Regions from separate parts of the Dietzia sp. DQ11-44 genome, predicted to be linked through region 2. Evidence: predicted binding sites of a transcription regulator. Region 2 holds the regulator's gene; the other holds the start of a gene.

Region 1 (4,696 bases), on a different contig from region 2:
GTGGTCGCAAGGAGGCCTCGAGCGAGTTGCTCGCGTCCATCTCGGGTGCGCTCGACGTCTCGCTCGGCGAGATCCTCATCCGCGCGGCCCTCGAGGTCTCGCCCCCGGGTACCGTCTCGCTCCCGGGCACCGTCGCGGAGCCCGTCCTCGCGGCCTGAGCCCCACCCCGGCAACGCCCGGTGGTCGCCCCCCGACCTTGTTCGGTACCGTGGTACCGACCAGTCGTCCGAATCGGCAGAAGGACACTACGCAGCGATGGCCAATCCGTTCACCAAGGCATGGCGCTACCTCATGGCGTTGTTCGATTCGAAGATCGACGAGAATGCTGACCCCAAGGTCCAGATCCAGCAGGCCATCTCGGACGCGCAGCGGCAGCACCAGCAGCTGTCCCAGCAGGCGGCCGCCGTGATCGGCAACCAGCGGCAGCTGGAGATGAAGCTCAACCGCCAGCTCGCCGACATCGAGAAGCTGCAGGGCTCCACGCGGCAGGCACTGCAGATGTCCGAGCAGGCCCATCAGAACGGCGACACCCAGAAGGCGACCGAGTACGAGAACGCCGCGGAGGCCTTCGCCGCTCAGCTGGTCACCGCCGAGCAGAACGTCGAGGACCTCAAGGGACTCCACGACCAGTCGCTCCAGGCCGCGGCCCAGGCCAAGAAGGCCGTGGAGCAGAACGCGATGGTGCTCCAGCAGAAGGTGGCCGAACGGACCAAGCTGCTCAGCCAGCTGGAGCAGGCCAAGATGCAGGAGCAGGTCAGCGCGTCGCTGCAGTCCATGTCCGAGGTCTCGTCGGGCGGGAACACCCCGAACCTCGACCAGGTCCGCGACAAGATCGAGCGGCGGTACGCCAACGCCCTCGGGTCGGCGGAGCTCGCCCAGAACTCGGTTCAGGGCCGGATGCTCGAGGTCGAGCAGGCCTCGACCCAGATGGCCGGGCACAGCCGTCTCGAGCAGATCCGGGCGTCGATGAAGGCCGAGGGTGGTCAGCTCGGACAGGGGACCGGCTCTGCGTCCCAGCTCCCCCAGGGGCAGCCGCAGTCCGCCACCCCGCCTCAGCAGCAGGCGCAGACCGAACAGCAGTGAGTCGTCCGAGGACGGGCCGCCGGTGAACTATCCGGCGGCCCGTCCTCGTCCGTGGTGAAGGGGCACACGTGACACTGACCGAGTTCAGGGCCCGGACCGTCGAGGCCTTCGGGGACCTGCGGGCCGATCATCTCGTGAGGTCCCATCATCTGGCCGCGTTCGACGGGCGCACCGCCGACGAGGCCATCGACGCCGGTGCCTCCGTCAAGCAGGTCTGGTTGGCGCTGTGTTCGGAGTTCGAGGTTCCCGACTCATTACGCTGACCCCGTGGCGGCGTGTCGTTCGATCTCGAACACGCGTTCGTCTACACTCGGGTCATGTGATGACGGGATGGCCCGTCCACAGGGCGACATCCCTCCACAGTGAAGGGTTGCCGGGCTCGTGCAAGACGTATCTGTCGTACCCGACCCGTAGCGTCCGCGAGCGAGCAGACCACACAGACCGTCCGGCACGACACCGGAGGTCGAGCACGAACGGAGAGCATCATGGCCCCCAAGACCACCGCCAAGTCAGGTACCAGGACGGGCGTGGCCCAGAACCGCGAACAGGCGCTGGAGTTGGCGCTCGCGCAGATCGACAAGACCTACGGCAAGGGGTCGGTCATGCGGCTCGGGGACGACACCCGGCCGCCGGTCCAGGTCATCCCGTCCGGTGCCCTGTCCCTCGACGTGGCACTCGGGATCGGCGGGTTCCCACGGGGCCGCGTCGTGGAGATCTACGGTCCGGAGTCGTCCGGCAAGACGACCGTCGCGCTGCACGCGGTGGCCAACGCGCAGGCCGCCGGCGGGATCGCCGCGTTCATCGACGCGGAGCACGCGTTGGATCCGGAGTACGCCCGCAAGCTCGGCGTGGACACGGACAACCTCATCGTCTCCCAGCCGGACACCGGTGAGCAGGCGCTCGAGATCGCCGACATGCTGGTCAGGTCGGGGTCCATCGACATCCTGGTGGTCGACTCCGTCGCGGCGTTGGTGCCGCGGGCGGAGATCGAGGGCGAGATGGGCGACAGCCACGTGGGCTTGCAGGCGCGACTGATGAGCCAGGCGCTCCGCAAGATGACGGGTGCGCTGCACAACACCAACACCACCGCGATCTTCATCAACCAGCTGCGCGAGAAGATCGGGGTGATGTTCGGCTCGCCCGAGACCACCACGGGCGGTAAGGCGCTCAAGTTCTACGCCTCCGTCCGCCTGGACGTGCGCCGGATCGAGACCCTCAAGGACGGCGCGGATGCGGTGGGTAACCGCACCAAGGTCAAGGTCGTCAAGAACAAGATCGCGCCGCCGTTCAAGATCGCGGAGTTCGACATCCTCTACGGCGAGGGCATCAGTCGCGAGGGATCGCTCATCGACATGGGCGTGGAGAACGGCTTCGTCAAGAAGTCGGGTTCCTGGTTCACCTACGGGGCGGACCAGTTGGGTCAGGGCAAGGAGAACGCCCGCCGGTACCTCAAGGAGAACCCCTCGGTCCGCGACGAGATCGAGCGCAAGATCCTCGACAAGCTCAACATCGGGGCGGGTGCGGAGATCGCGGAGATCGAGGCGGAGTCCGACGAGGACGCGCCCATCGACGTGGTGCCCGTCGAGTTCTGATGAGCGTGCAGGACCCGCGTGCGGCCGAGCGGGGGCAGGGTGTCGACGCGTACGACCTGCGCACCGCGATCGCGGCGGTGGAGGCCAGGCCGTCAAGCAGTTCGGACCTGCCTCCGTTGGCCCCCGAGGCCCACGAGGCCGCGACGGCGGCTCTCCGGCTTCTGCGCCACCGGCCACGGAGCCGACACGAACTGCGGGAGCGGCTTCTGGGTAAGGAGCATGCGCCGGATGCGGTGGACGAGGCCCTGGACAGGGTCCGCGCCTGGGGTCTGCTCGATGACGCGGACTTCGCCTCGGAATGGGTCAGGGGTCGGCGGCGTCGACGCGGACGGTCGCGGGGTGCACTCGAACGCGAGCTGCGCGAGAAGGGCGTCGCCGAGGTGCATATCGCGGGGGCGGTGGCCGGCATCGACGAGGCCGATGACCGACAGCAGGCCACCGACCTCGTGCGCGCGCGGCTCAGCCGCAGCCCGGTCGACCCCGGTCCCGGGGCGGATCTCCAGGGAGAACGGCGCAGGCTGGTGGCGTTCCTCGCCCGCCGGGGCTATCCGACGGGGTTGGCGATGACGGTGGTCGATGCCGAATTGGCGGCCCAGGTGTCGCCCTGAGTACCCTGGCCTGCGTGGATTCTCTCGTGACCGACCTGCAGGCGACGGCCGGAGACACCGGTGTCGAGCGCGTCGAGGGGCGCACGTACCAGGTGCGGACCTTCGGGTGCCAGATGAACGTCCATGACTCCGAGCGGCTCTCGGGCGTGCTCGACGCGGCCGGGTACGTGCCGTTCGAGGGGGAGGCCGATCCCGCCCGGGGCGATCTTCCGGACCTCGTGGTGTTCAACACGTGCGCGGTCCGCGAGAACGCGGACAACCGCCTGTACGGCACGCTCGGCCACCTGCGGCCGTGGAAGGACGCCAATCCCCGACTGCAGATCGCGGTCGGCGGATGCCTGGCACAGAAGGACAAGGACGTCGTGGTCTCACGGGCCCCGTGGGTCGACGTCGTCTTCGGTACCCACAATCTCGGGCATCTGCCCACCCTGCTCCAGCGCTCCCGGCACAACGAGCGGGCCGAGGTGGAGATCGCCGACTCGCTCCAGCACTTCCCCTCGACCCTTCCCGCCACCCGGGAGTCCGCCTACGCCGGCTGGGTCTCGGTCTCCGTCGGCTGCAACAACACCTGCACGTTCTGCATCGTCCCGTCCCTCCGCGGCAAGGAGGTGGACCGGAGACCCGGTGAGGTCCTCGCCGAGATGAAGGCACTGGCGGATGAGGGTGTCCTGGAGGTCACCCTGCTCGGACAGAACGTCAACGCCTACGGGCGGTCGTTCCACGATCCCGCCGAACCATCCGACAGGGGCGCCTTCGCGAAGTTGCTGCGCGCCGCCGGTCGGGTCGAGGGCATCGAGCGGATCCGGTTCACCTCACCACATCCCGCGGAGTTCACCGACGACGTGATCGAGGCGATGGCCGACACCCCCGCCGTGTGCCCGCAGCTTCACATGCCCCTGCAGTCCGGCTCGGACCGTGTCCTGCGCGCGATGCGCCGTTCGTACCGGTCGGAGCGCTTTCTGGGCATCCTGGACAGGGTGCGGGCCGCGATGCCGCACGCGGCCATCACCACGGACATCATCGTCGGATTCCCCGGGGAGACCGAGGAGGACTTCCAGGCCACCCTCGACGTCGTGGAGAAGGCGCGGTTCACGAGCGCGTTCACCTTCCAGTACTCACCGCGACCGGGGACTCCGGCGGCGACGATGACCGACCAGATACCCAAGTCCGTCGTGCAGGAGCGCTACGAGAGGCTGATCGACCTGCAGGAGCGGATCACCCTCGAGGAGAACCGGAAGCAGGTCGGTCGCGAGGTCGAGCTGCTCGTCACCGCCGACCAGGGCCGGAAGGACGCCGCCACCGCCCGGATGACCGGCAGGGCCCGGGACGGCCGTCTGGTGCACTTCGCCCCGGTGGGGGAGCACGCCGGGCGGATCCGACCCGGCGACGTGGTCACCACCCGGATCAGCTCGG
Region 2 (4,696 bases):
CCTGCCCGACGACCACGCGGAGGTGGACCTCGACGAGGACCTGGTGCGCGCCGTCTGCGACAGACGGGCCGGCCTCGGCGCCGACGGGGTGCTGCGCATCGCCACCGCGGGTGCACTGGTCGACCAGGGCGTCCTCGCCGTCCTCCCGGAGGGCGTCGACGCCGCGGACTGGTTCATGGACTACCGGAACGCAGACGGATCGATCGCGGAGATGTGCGGGAACGGGGTCAGGGTGTTCGCCCACGCCCTGGTGGCGACCGGCAGGGTCGGGGCCGGCCGGATCCCCGTGGGCACACGATCCGGTCCTCGGCCCGCCGATATTCTGATCCATGACGGTGACCAGGCCGTGGTCCGTGTGGACATGGGCGAGCCCCGGCTTTTCGGGGTCTCGTCCGTGGAGCTCGGTGGCCGGGTGTACGCCGGACTCGCCGTCGACATGGGTAACCCCCACCTCGCGTGCGTGGTCCCGGGCCTGGGGGCCGACGGGTTGCGCGAACTGCCGGTGCACGAGGCGCCCGAGTTCGACACCGGCTTCTTCCCCGCCGGCGTCAACGTGGAGATCGCCACCCCGCTCACCGACGGTCGGGTGTCGATGCGCGTCCACGAGCGAGGATCCGGGGAGACGATGTCCTGCGGCACCGGAATCGTCGCCACGGCCGTCGCGGCCCTCGCCGACGCCGGACAGGCCACCGGTGACGTGGTGGTGTCCGTTCCCGGGGGAGAGGTCGCGGTGGCCCTGACCGGCGTGGGTTCCACTCTGACGGGGCCGTCCGTGATCGTCGCCGAGGGGCGGTACCGGCGACCGCTACCCGCGCGCCGCACGGAGGCGTCCCGACCGGAATTGTGAGATGATGCCGGTGAATGACTATCGATGACACCGCCCCTGACCGGGCCACACGAGACCATGACCCTTCGGTCGGAGAATTCCAGCTCGAGGAGCGCTCCTCGCTGCGCCGGGTCGTCGGGTTGTCGACCGAACTCCAGGACGTCAACGACGCCGAGTACCGCCAACTCCGCCTCGAGCGGGTCGTGCTGGTCGGGGTCTGGACCGAGGGCACCGCCGCCCAGGCGGAGGCCGCGATGGCCGAGTTGGCACAGCTCGCCGAGACCGCAGGCTCCGAGGTCTGCGACGCGCTGATCCAGCGCCGCGACAAGCCGGACCCCGCCACCTACATCGGTTCGGGGAAGGCCAAGACCCTGAAGGACGTGATCACCGCGACGGGGGCGGACACGGTGATCTGCGACGGCGAGCTCACGCCGGGTCAGCTCATCGCGCTCGAGAAGGTCGTCAACGTCAAGGTGATCGACCGCACCGCGCTGATCCTCGACATCTTCGCCCAACACGCGACCAGCCGTGAGGGTAAGGCCCAGGTGTCCTTGGCGCAGATGGAGTACATGCTCCCGCGACTGCGTGGCTGGGGTGAGGCACTCTCCCGGCAGGCGGGTGGCCGGGCGGGCAGCAACGGAGGCGTCGGACTCCGTGGTCCCGGTGAGACCAAGATCGAGACGGACCGCCGCCGAATCAGGGAGCGCACGGCGAGGCTGCGCCGTGAGATCAAGGGCATGAAGCAGGCCCGGGACACCAAGCGGCATCGCCGTCGCGCCACCCCGGTGCCGTCGATCGCGATCGCCGGGTACACCAACGCCGGGAAGTCGAGCCTGCTCAACCGCTTGACCGGTGCGGGCGTACTGGTCCAGAACGCTCTGTTCGCCACGCTGGACCCCACCACGCGGCGGGCCGAGCTCCCCGACGGGCGGGTCGTGGTCTTCACAGATACGGTCGGATTCGTCCGACACCTCCCGACCCAGCTCGTCGAGGCGTTCCGCTCGACGTTGGAGGAGGTCGTGGACTCCGAGTTGCTCCTGCACGTCGTCGACGGATCGGACGCCTTCCCCCTGCGCCAGATCGAGGCCGTCCGCACCGTCATCAACGACGTCGTGGAAGAGCAGAAGGCCGAGAGGCCCCGCGAACTCGTGGTGATCAACAAGGTCGACGTCGCTGACCCGGTGGTGTTGACGGAACTGCACCACGCCCTGCCGGACGCGGTCTTCGTCTCGGCGGCGACGGGTGAGGGGTTCGACGAGCTCCTCGACCGAATAATGCGGGTGGTCGCCTCCGGGGACACGGAGGTCACACTCGAGATCCCGTTCACCCGGGGTGATGTGGTCTCCCGTGTCCACGCGGAGGGCGCCGTGGTGGACGAGGATCACACGAAGGACGGCACGAGGATCGTGGTCCGGCTTCCGGCCTCCGTGGCCGGAGAGCTCGGGGAGTATCGGGTCCCCGGATCCCGTGACGGTGTCGCCTGACCCCGTCGACGGATCAGGCGACACTCGGATCCGGCCGGCTCAGAGCTTGCGGAAGACCGTGACGACCTTTCCGAGGATCGTCGCGTGCTCCCCGGGAATCGGACTGAACGACGGGTTGTGGGGCAGGAGCCACACCCCGCTCGAATCCCGGCGGAAAGTCTTGACCGTGGCCTCCCCGTCGATCATCGCCGCCACGATCTCGCCGTTGTCCGCGACGTTCTGACGGCGCACCACCACGTAGTCCCCGTCACAGATCGCGGCGTCGATCATCGACTCGCCGACCACTCTGAGCATGAACAGGTCCCCGGAACCCACCAGGTCGGAGGGGAGGGGGAAGACCTCCTCCACCGCCTGCTCGGCGAGGATCGGACCGCCGGCCGCGATCCGCCCCAGGACAGGGACGTAGACGGGTTCCACGGCCCCGCTGGGACGCGTCTCCTGCTGGACGGGCGCGCGACGACCTCGGGACCGCTGCCCCGGGACGCCGTGGACGTCGACCGCCCGCGGCTTGTGCGGATCACGGGTCAGGAAGCCCTTCTTCTCCAACGTCCGCAACTGGTGGGCCACCGAGGAGGTCGACTGCAGACCGACGGCGTCACCGATCTCTCGGATGCTCGGGGGATAGCCCCGGTCCTTGACCGTGTCGTGGATGTGCAACAGAACGCTCTTCTGGCGGGTCGTCAGGGCCTCGAAGTCGGGCTTGGGCATGTGGGGGTCCCTTCGGCGAATGGGTGTTCGACGTCGCTATCTGTGTACACCCTACTGCCCGTCGGACGTGAGCGCCACACAGGTGTTCGAAGAAATGTCGCCACGAATGTCGACTCTGTCGGACCCGCGTGATACAACTCTAGGCAGGTTCGGGTTCGAACAGATGTGCACAACAAGGCACACGGGCGTGCGAATGAGGTTCGCACACCGTATCGAGTTGGGAGTTCTCATGACCGTTATGGAGATGCAGCCACGATCGCGTCCCTCCGTGCCCTGGACGGAGGTCTGCGTGACCGATCACGACCGGCCCGTTTCGTCCAGGGTGCGTCCCCGCCCTGATGCCGGGGCCCGTCCCGTCATCCGCACGCTCGACCGGGGGCGCCAGACGGCCACGCGGTCGGTGGCGCCCGGACGGCGAGTGCTCGTCCGCCCCGCGTCCGCGGAAAGGGTCAGGGCATGCGGTAGCGAGGCGAGGTCGAGTGCGCCGGTGGTGGACGATGTGCCGACGTGGGCTCTGGTGGCCTGTGGAATCGTCTTCGGAATCCTGATGCTGCTCGCATTGGCACTCCTGGGCGGGCCCGCCTACGCGTGACCCACGGTATCGCCTCCTAGAATGGACCCGGGACGGCGGCCCGTCGCCCCCGCACCGCCGTCGGCTCCGGCCGGCGGAGCGGTTCGGACCAGGTCGACGAATGGCGAAGCTGGAATGTACTGCCCCATATGTCACCACGAGGACTCACGGGTGATCGACTCGCGGTCGGTCGACGAAGGGCAGGCGATCCGGCGTCGACGCGAGTGCCCCGACTGCGGACACCGGTTCACCACCCTCGAGACCCCGTTGTTGACCGTCCTCAAGCGCAACGGTGTGACGGAGCGTTTCAGCCGCGACAAAGTGGTCCGCGGTGTGCGACGCGCGTGCCAGGGGAGGTCGGTCGACGAGGACGCGCTCCGGCGGCTCGCGCAGCAGGTCGAAGACGCTGTCCGGGCCGGCGGCGCCTCAGAGGTCCCCGCTCACGAGATCGGGCTGGCGATCCTGGGGCCTCTACAAGATCTGGACGAGGTCGCGTATCTGCGATTCGCCTCCGTGTACAAACAATTCAGTTCCGCTGCGGATTTCGAGAGCGAGATCATCGCCCTTCGCGAACGGCACGCTGCTCACTAGTCCCGGTCGTCTCCGCGTCGCACCGGGATCGGCTCCTGTGTACGGGCGGTGTGAGGGCTCAACGCGCGTTCCGCCGGGAGAGCGCGGCGGCGACCGCCTTCTCGATCCTCTCGGCGGAGACCGGGCGCGCGGTACCCAGAGACTGCGCGAAGAGGCCGACACGGTATTCGGCCAACATCCACCGGAGATCCCGGGCTGCCCGCGCCCCACCCGGTCGTCGGCGGAGCGCCGCCGTCGCCTCCGCGACAGTGGCCTCCGACTTCTCCAACCGGGCGGCGAGCTCCCGGTACCTCGACGGTGACTTCTCCGCGAGGTCCAGCCTGAGGTCGATCGCCCTCACGTGGCGTTCCAGTTGCGGGAGGACCTCCGCCGGGTGTCGGGCGAGGAATCCCTTTCCCACGAGGAAGTCCAGAGCGGGCCTGACGTCGTCCGCGAGGTCGCGTGGTACCTGGTCCAGCCGGGCGGAGACCGACTGCGCGGCGACCAACGCCGGAAGGGCGGCGGAGATCGAGGCCG

The links. The regulator LexA, encoded in region 2, represses DNA repair genes until DNA is damaged. The targets are predictions, from matches to a motif close to CGAACANNTGTTCG.
Region 1: the regulator LexA is predicted to act here: its motif matches at 1,373-1,386, upstream of recA (recombinase RecA).

The regions. Positions count from the first base shown of each region.
Region 1 is NZ_JAALEC010000126.1:380-5,075, forward strand. It holds gene G6018_RS03840 (helix-turn-helix transcriptional regulator) at 1-158, shown strand, start outside; gene G6018_RS03845 (PspA/IM30 family protein) at 256-1,083, shown strand; gene G6018_RS03850 (DUF3046 domain-containing protein) at 1,152-1,346, shown strand; gene recA (recombinase RecA) at 1,569-2,675, shown strand; gene G6018_RS03860 (regulatory protein RecX) at 2,675-3,283, shown strand; gene miaB (tRNA (N6-isopentenyl adenosine(37)-C2)-methylthiotransferase MiaB) at 3,310-4,696, shown strand, end outside.
Region 2 is NZ_JAALEC010000050.1:2,285-6,980, forward strand. It holds gene dapF (diaminopimelate epimerase) at 1-847, shown strand, start outside; gene hflX (GTPase HflX) at 862-2,310, shown strand; gene lexA (transcriptional repressor LexA) at 2,350-3,018, opposite strand; gene nrdR (transcriptional regulator NrdR) at 3,725-4,180, shown strand; gene hrpA (ATP-dependent RNA helicase HrpA) at 4,239-4,696, opposite strand, start outside.